Regions from separate parts of the Marinobacter sp. LV10R510-11A genome, predicted to be linked through region 3. Evidence: predicted binding sites of a transcription regulator. Region 3 holds the regulator's gene; each other region holds the start of a gene.

Region 1 (2,272 bases), 1.9 Mb from region 3:
CCGGCCCTGGCGCTTTTTACCATCGGCGCCAACGGCAATCACCGGCGAGTTGGCTTTGATCTTGCCGCGGGCGATGCGGCCAATACCAATTACACCAAGAAAGCTGCTGTAATCGAGCTGGGATATTTGCATCTGGAAGGGGCCTTCCCGGTCAACGGACGGCGCAGGCACGTGGTCCACGATGGCCTGGAAAACGGCATCCATATTGTCGGCAAGGTTTTCGTGCTCAAGACCGGCGACGCCATTCAGGGCACTGGCGTAGACAATCGGGAAGTCCAGCTGGTCGTCGGTAGCACCGAGGCTGTCAAACAGATCGAAAACTTGCTCCACAACCCAGTCTGGGCGTGCACTCGGGCGGTCAATCTTGTTCACTACCACAATTGGGCGTAGGCCGGCCGCGAAGGCTTTCTGGGTTACAAAGCGAGTCTGTGGCATGGGGCCGTCGATGGAATCAACCACCAACAGCACACAGTCAACCATGCTCATTACCCGCTCCACTTCGCCGCCAAAATCTGCGTGGCCCGGGGTGTCTACGATATTAATATCGTAGCCGTGCCATTTAAGAGCGGTGTTTTTGGCAAGGATGGTAATGCCCCGCTCTTTTTCCTGGTCGTTGGAGTCCATGACACGCTCGTTCTCGAGCTCTTTGCGATCCAACGTGCCAGATAGACGCAGTAGCTTGTCTACGAGGGTGGTCTTACCATGGTCAACGTGGGCAATAATGGCGATATTACGAAGTTTTTCAATCACAAAATTATTCCTGCGGAATGCACTCAATGACCTGAGAAAGCCGTTCAGGGGCAACCCTGCACACGCCAACCCAAATCTGTAAAATGAACTCATCCACCGGAGCCCAAAGGCCCGGCGCCTCACACGTGACAACCAGATCGATAATCCGGGCACATGCGGAGAAAATGAAGCGGCGCGCAGTATACCGAAAACTCTGCACCGTTTATATGCAGAAGAACGCCTATTTCTTAATCAGTTTCATCAAGCAACCTTAACGCACCACTTTCGCGCGGTCTCAAAACCAATCTCACAGCAATGCACCAAAACTGTGCAAGGTTTCATTGCCGCAGAAGTCCACCCAGGGAAATACCCCCTCACCGGCGTGCGCAAAGCGCGCTACCCGGCAAAAAACCACCAATTCAGGGTCGCTACTTAAACCTGGCAAGCACCTTGCTTTAATCTACCCACTAGGCTTTTTAACCTTCTGTACAGCTGAAATGTGAAGGTAAGAACCAACAGCTTTTGCTAAGCTGCGCAAACCTGTAACGCAGACCGGAATTCAGTCTCACAGAACCATCCGGAACACCGATCACGAATACACCCGCAGTGCGGGATTACTTACGGAGCATGCATAATGTCCAAGACAGTTGATTTGATCAAAGAACACGAAGTCAAATGGGTTGATCTGCGCTTCACCGACACCCGGGGTAAAGAGCAGCACATAACCATGCCTGCAACCGTGGTAGATGAGGACTTCTTCACCGAAGGCAAAATGTTTGATGGTTCCTCTATCTCTGGCTGGAAAGGCATCAACGAATCCGACATGATCCTGATGCCAGATGACAGCAGCTGTGTTCTGGATCCGTTCACCGAAGAATGCACCATCAACATTACTTGTGACATTGTTGAGCCCTCCACTATGCAGGGTTACGAACGGGATCCCCGCTCCGTTGCCCACCGCGCCGAAGAATATTTGAAATCTACGGGCATCGCAGATGGCGCACTGTTTGGCCCTGAGCCAGAGTTCTTTGTTTTCGACTCTGTTAAATGGAAAACAGACATGCAGGGCTCTATGTATGAGCTCTTTTCCGAAGAAGCAGCTTGGGTCTCCGGGGATGATTTTAACCGGAACAATATGGGCCACCGCCCGGGCGTAAAAGGCGGCTATTTCCCAGTACCACCCGTAGACAGCCTGCACGACTTGCGAGGCGCCATGTGTGCGGCCATGGAGTCCATGGGGCTAGATATTGAAGTGCACCACCACGAAGTGGGCACGGCAGGCCAGTGTGAAATCGGTGTTGGCCCCAACCCGCTTACTAAAAAAGCGGACGAAGTCCAGATTCTGAAATACTGCGTGCACAACGTGGCCCACGCCTACGGCAAAACCGCCACATTTATGCCAAAGCCGGTCGTCGGTGACAACGGTTCGGGCATGCACGTGCACATGAGCTTGAATAAAGACGGCAAAAACCTGTTTGCAGGCGATAGCTACGCGGGCCTGAGCGAAATGGCACTGTTCTATGTTGGCGGTATCATCAAGCAT
Region 2 (2,272 bases), 980 kb from region 3:
CAAAAAACGGCGAAAGATATCGTTTCGAGGTTTTCCTGAAATGGGCGATCCTCGAATGATGGACTTCCATTCATCGAACTTATAGTTCTCGTAGTACAAAGGCGTCTTTCGTTGCCAAAAATCACCATAATGAAGCAGGAGTGCGTAAACCGCTGAAGGTTGCCACCCATTCCACCTGAAGCCTGCCACCCGGACCGGCGCAAGGCTGCCACCCATCGGAGCGTAGCGACGCGGGGATTTCATTGTTACTCCGAAGCTGTGGTGCCCGTCAACTTTGCTTGTCGTTTTCGCATGGATTCACCCCTGAGATTGATCTTGTAGGCGTTGTGAACCAGCCGATCCAGAATGGCATCCGCCAGAGTGGCGTCACCGATGACGTCGTGCCATTCCTCGATAGGGAGTTGGCTGGTGGCGATGGTGGAGCGACGGCCGTAACGGTCTTCCAGCACTTCCATCAAGTCTCTTCGGTTCTCTGCACTCAGTTTCATAAGACCCCAGTCATCCAGGATCAGCACATCGACTTTGGCGAGGTTGGTCAGGAGTTTGAGGTAGGCGAATGTACTGAGCGGTGTAGCCTTCCCGGCAAGCGTCCAAAAGTAGGCGTACATTTAGGACCTGCGCCACGACCCAGATACTTGAGCTGAGATTGGCTCCAGCTATATGTCCGTTAAACTACTTTTGCGACCTTCAACCGGTGTCAATTTTTTTACACTGGACTACTTCGCTTCGTTAGCTTCTGGACGTCAGATTGGAGCTGTAATATCCGAAAGTGCCATTTTCAGCCGTCGCATTTGGTGTCAGTTTTTTACAACCATCAGAGCCTAACTATTTTAACCAGGATAATGGGTTTCACTCTGATAAAAATAGTATTTATGCCTCAGTTTGGCACTCGAAGTCGCCATTTCACGCATTTAAGGCCATATTTCACTGCGGACATTAAGCGAGTGTCAGGTAATTTAACAGTTAGATATTATAACTTTAAGATAATCTCACTAAATAATTGAATTATATCGTTTAATTTATGTTGGCTTAAATTATGCATTCTGACATAGGCTTAATTTAAAACTATTTGGGGTAAAATATGAAAACTTCTAACTTATTTGGTGCGGTTCTTGCGATGTCGTTTGTCAGCTCTTCGGCGTTTGCATCCGTTATTACCTTCGCTGACGTTACCTTTGATTCGAACAACGGCCCGACTTCCGCGGTTCTGAGTGGCAAAACGAGTCTTTTCGGATCGGGCGCACGTGACACCTTTGGTGACAACAATAAGTCAGTGGGCTCGCTTGCGGCTTCCGATGAATTTTTAGCAGGCAAGGCTGGGACACAAGCATTTTTTGCTGCTATTGGCAATGATAAAGAAGTCGGTCGCGTAACGCTTAAGTTTGGGGAGACCCCTTTCACATTCTCCAACTTTACTGTGTTTGAGAATGGTGGGTTTGATCCAGCTGGTCCTTTTGCAGAGGTGTTTACCGCACAGTTACTGCTTGATGACGGTTCGTCTACAACCCGCCAGTATCGCACGGCTAGCAGCTTCGAATTGTATGCGCCAGTTGGCAACGCTGATACGAGTGTAGCAGGGGCGGCAGCCACGACATTTAGCGCACTTGATTTCGGGATTACGTCAGACAGTTTAGTAAGGGAGTTGATCATCGAGAGCGTGCTTTTTAGCCAAGCATCAGATTTTGGCGTGTCCTCTGCCTTCGGTGCAGGTGATTTTGACCCCGACATCACCTATGTAGCGCTGAACACAAGCTCTACTGAAGTTCCAGAACCTTCTACCCTCGCCTTGTTTGGCCTCGGACTCGCTGGCCTTGGCTGGTCCAGGCGCAAGAAAGCGTAAGCAAAAAAGAACAGTGATTAGCCCTCTTCGTGAGGGCTTTTTATTGCCTGAGATTTGAGGTGACTGATGCCCCTTCATGGCACATTCCGAACACCACCGGGGCTCAATGCCCCGGCTGGCTAGACTTCTGTCCTATTGGACGGAATAAAGATTACCTGCCGTTTTCGCATGGATTCACCCCTGAGATTGATCTTGTAGGCGTTGTGAACCAGCCGATCCAGAATGGCATCCGCCAGAGTGGCGTCACCGATGACGTCATGCCATTCCTCGATAGGGAGTTGGCTGGTGGCGATGGTGGAGCGACGGCCGTAACGGTCTTCCAGCACTTCCAGCAAGTCTCTTCGGTTCTCTGCACTCAGCTTCATGAGTCCCCAGTCATCCAGGATCAGCACATCCACTTTGGCGAGGTTAGTCAGGAGCTTGGGGTACTGG
Region 3 (2,272 bases):
CGCGATCTGACGAACTTTTTCCACTTCCAGAGTCACCTGACAGTTACTGATATGGTCGAAGTGTCGCTCTAGCCGTTCAAATTTTTCGGATACATAGTCTTTTAATGCGGGAGTCAGCTCTACGTGATGGCCTGAAATGTTGAGTTGCATAGACGTCTCCTGTTGTCATCCACTCCGGCTCGGGGGGAGCCGGTATGATGTGCGGGCACATGAACGTGCCTGCGAAATCCCTATACGTCGGTAAAAAATGCCGAGTTTAAACCAGGCGCTTGCGTTCGTTTGAGGGCGGAATGTGTATCGCCTCGCGGTATTTTGCAACCGTACGCCGCGCCACCTTGATTCCTTGTTCTCCCAGCATGGCCGCAATCTTGCTGTCACTCAATGGCTTTTTCGGTGTTTCTGCCGCAACCAGTTTTTTGATCATGGCGCGGATAGCGGTAGAGGAACATTCGCCGCCTTCGTCGGTGCTGACGTGGCTGGAGAAAAAGTACTTCAGCTCAAAGATACCCCGTGGCGTGTGCATGTATTTCTGCGTGGTTACACGCGAAATGGTCGATTCATGCATTTCCACAAGCTGGGCAATATCCGAGAGAATCAACGGCTTCATCGCTTCCTCCCCGTAGTCAAGAAAACCCTGCTGATATTCAACAATGCGGGTGGCAACTTTCAGCAGTGTTTCGTTCCGACTTTGCAGGCTTTTGATAAACCACTTCGCCTCCTGCAGTTGGTCCCGCAGGTAGGTGTTGTCAGCGCTGCTATCAGCTCGCTTTATTAATGAAGCATAGCTGGCATTCACGCGTATGCGCGGCGCAATGTCAGGATTCAGCTCCACTCGCCAGCGGTCGTTGTGCTTGCGCACGATAACGTCGGGGATCACGTAATCCGGTTCAGTGCGATCAATGATGTCGCCGGGTTGCGGGTTGAGGCTGGTAATTAAGGCGAGCACATCCCGTAACTGGTCTTCTTTAAGCCGGCTGCGGCGAAGCAGCTGGGCATAATCGCGATTGCCCAGCAGGTTTATGTAATGGGTGATAACCAGCCGTGCTTGGGCGAGCCAAGGGGTCTCGGGTGGCAGCTGGTTTAGTTGGATTAGCAGGCAATCTTGAAGGTCGCGGGCAAAAACCCCAGGCGGGTCGAAGTACTGCAGCCGACGTAAAACGGCTTCCACTTCATCCATCTCAAGAGGGTCTTCATCCGCATCGTCGGCTAAGCCTGCGTAGATATCCTCAACAGGGCTGGTGAGATACCCGCGATCGTCTACCGCATCCATCAGCGCGTGGGCAATGGCCTGGTCGCGCTCGTTAAAGGTGGTGAGGTTCAGCTGCCACTCAAGGTGATCCCTGAGTGTTTCCGTTGGAGAGTTCCGGGTTTCGAAATCGTGGTCGCTTTCGTCGTCATTCCGCGCAGCCGGGGTAGGGGCGGACTGGTAAACATCTTCCCAGGCGGTATCAACGGGAAGATCGTCGGGAAGCGTATCGGGGATTTCGTTTTCAGATTGCCAGTCGGGGGCACTTTCGCTCTCATCCCAGTCAGAGCTGGCAGCGTCAGCAGCCGCATCCGGAGAGGATTCGTCGGGGGTGTTGTCTTGATTATGATCATCGTCTGCCGACGGCGTTTCAACCTGGTCGTCGTCTTCAGAGGTTTCCAGCAGGGGGTTGGATTCCAGGGCCTGCTGGATTTCCTGCTGAAGGTCGAGAGTTGATAACTGCAGAAGCTTGATAGCCTGTTGCAGCTGGGGCGTCATTGTTAGGCTCTGACCCAGCTTTAATTGTAATGAGGCTTTCATAACCATCGCTCAGGATCCGTCACTCTACCCACTCGGAATTTCTTGCATCGGCCAAAAAAATCTTTATATGTCGGCTACTTGGCGACATATGGTGAAGCCCTTGCAAGTTCTCTGCCGAGTTTACTTGCTCCCGCTCAGCAAAACAATCGAACGGGTGTTTCATCGTGTCAAAAAGCAGACGCTACAAGCGGAACTCATTGCCAAGATACACTTCTTTGACTTGCTGGTTGGCAAGGATCGCCTCGGAGTTTCCGGAGGCAATAATATGTCCGCCAGACACGATGTAAGCGTTCTCGCAGATATCTAAGGTTTCGCGCACGTTGTGATCGGTGATCAGCACGCCTATGCCTTTATCCCGCAGGTGGCGGATGATCTGTTTGATATCACTCACGGAGATTGGGTCCACCCCGGCAAAGGGCTCGTCAAGCAGAATGAAGGCCGGCTCCATGGCCAGGGCCCGGGCAATTTCCACCCGACGCCGCTCGC

What was found. The regulator sigma-54, encoded in region 3, starts transcription at its own class of promoters, with help from an activator protein. The targets are predictions, from matches to a motif close to ANTGGCATNNANNTTGCTNT.
Region 1: a site for sigma-54 is predicted at 1,167-1,186, ahead of glnA (glutamate--ammonia ligase). Genes of this name have one in related genera too.
Region 2: a site for sigma-54 is predicted at 1,024-1,043, ahead of CPH80_RS21960 (PEP-CTERM sorting domain-containing protein). Genes of this name have one in related genera too.

The regions. Positions count from the first base shown of each region.
Region 1 covers NZ_LT907980.1:2,467,556-2,469,827, forward strand. Annotated here, with positions in the region: gene typA (translational GTPase TypA) at 1-750, opposite strand, end outside; gene glnA (glutamate--ammonia ligase) at 1,364-2,272, shown strand, end outside.
Region 2 covers NZ_LT907980.1:905,944-908,215, reverse strand. Annotated here, with positions in the region: gene CPH80_RS04330 (hypothetical protein) at 1-243, opposite strand, end outside; partial or broken gene CPH80_RS04325 (ATP-binding protein) at 246-588, opposite strand; gene CPH80_RS21960 (PEP-CTERM sorting domain-containing protein) at 1,082-1,840, shown strand; gene istB (IS21-like element helper ATPase IstB) at 1,960-2,272, opposite strand, start outside.
Region 3 covers NZ_LT907980.1:4,357,805-4,360,076, forward strand. Annotated here, with positions in the region: gene hpf (ribosome hibernation promoting factor) at 1-150, opposite strand, end outside; gene CPH80_RS21010 (RNA polymerase factor sigma-54) at 257-1,786, opposite strand; gene lptB (LPS export ABC transporter ATP-binding protein) at 1,968-2,272, opposite strand, start outside.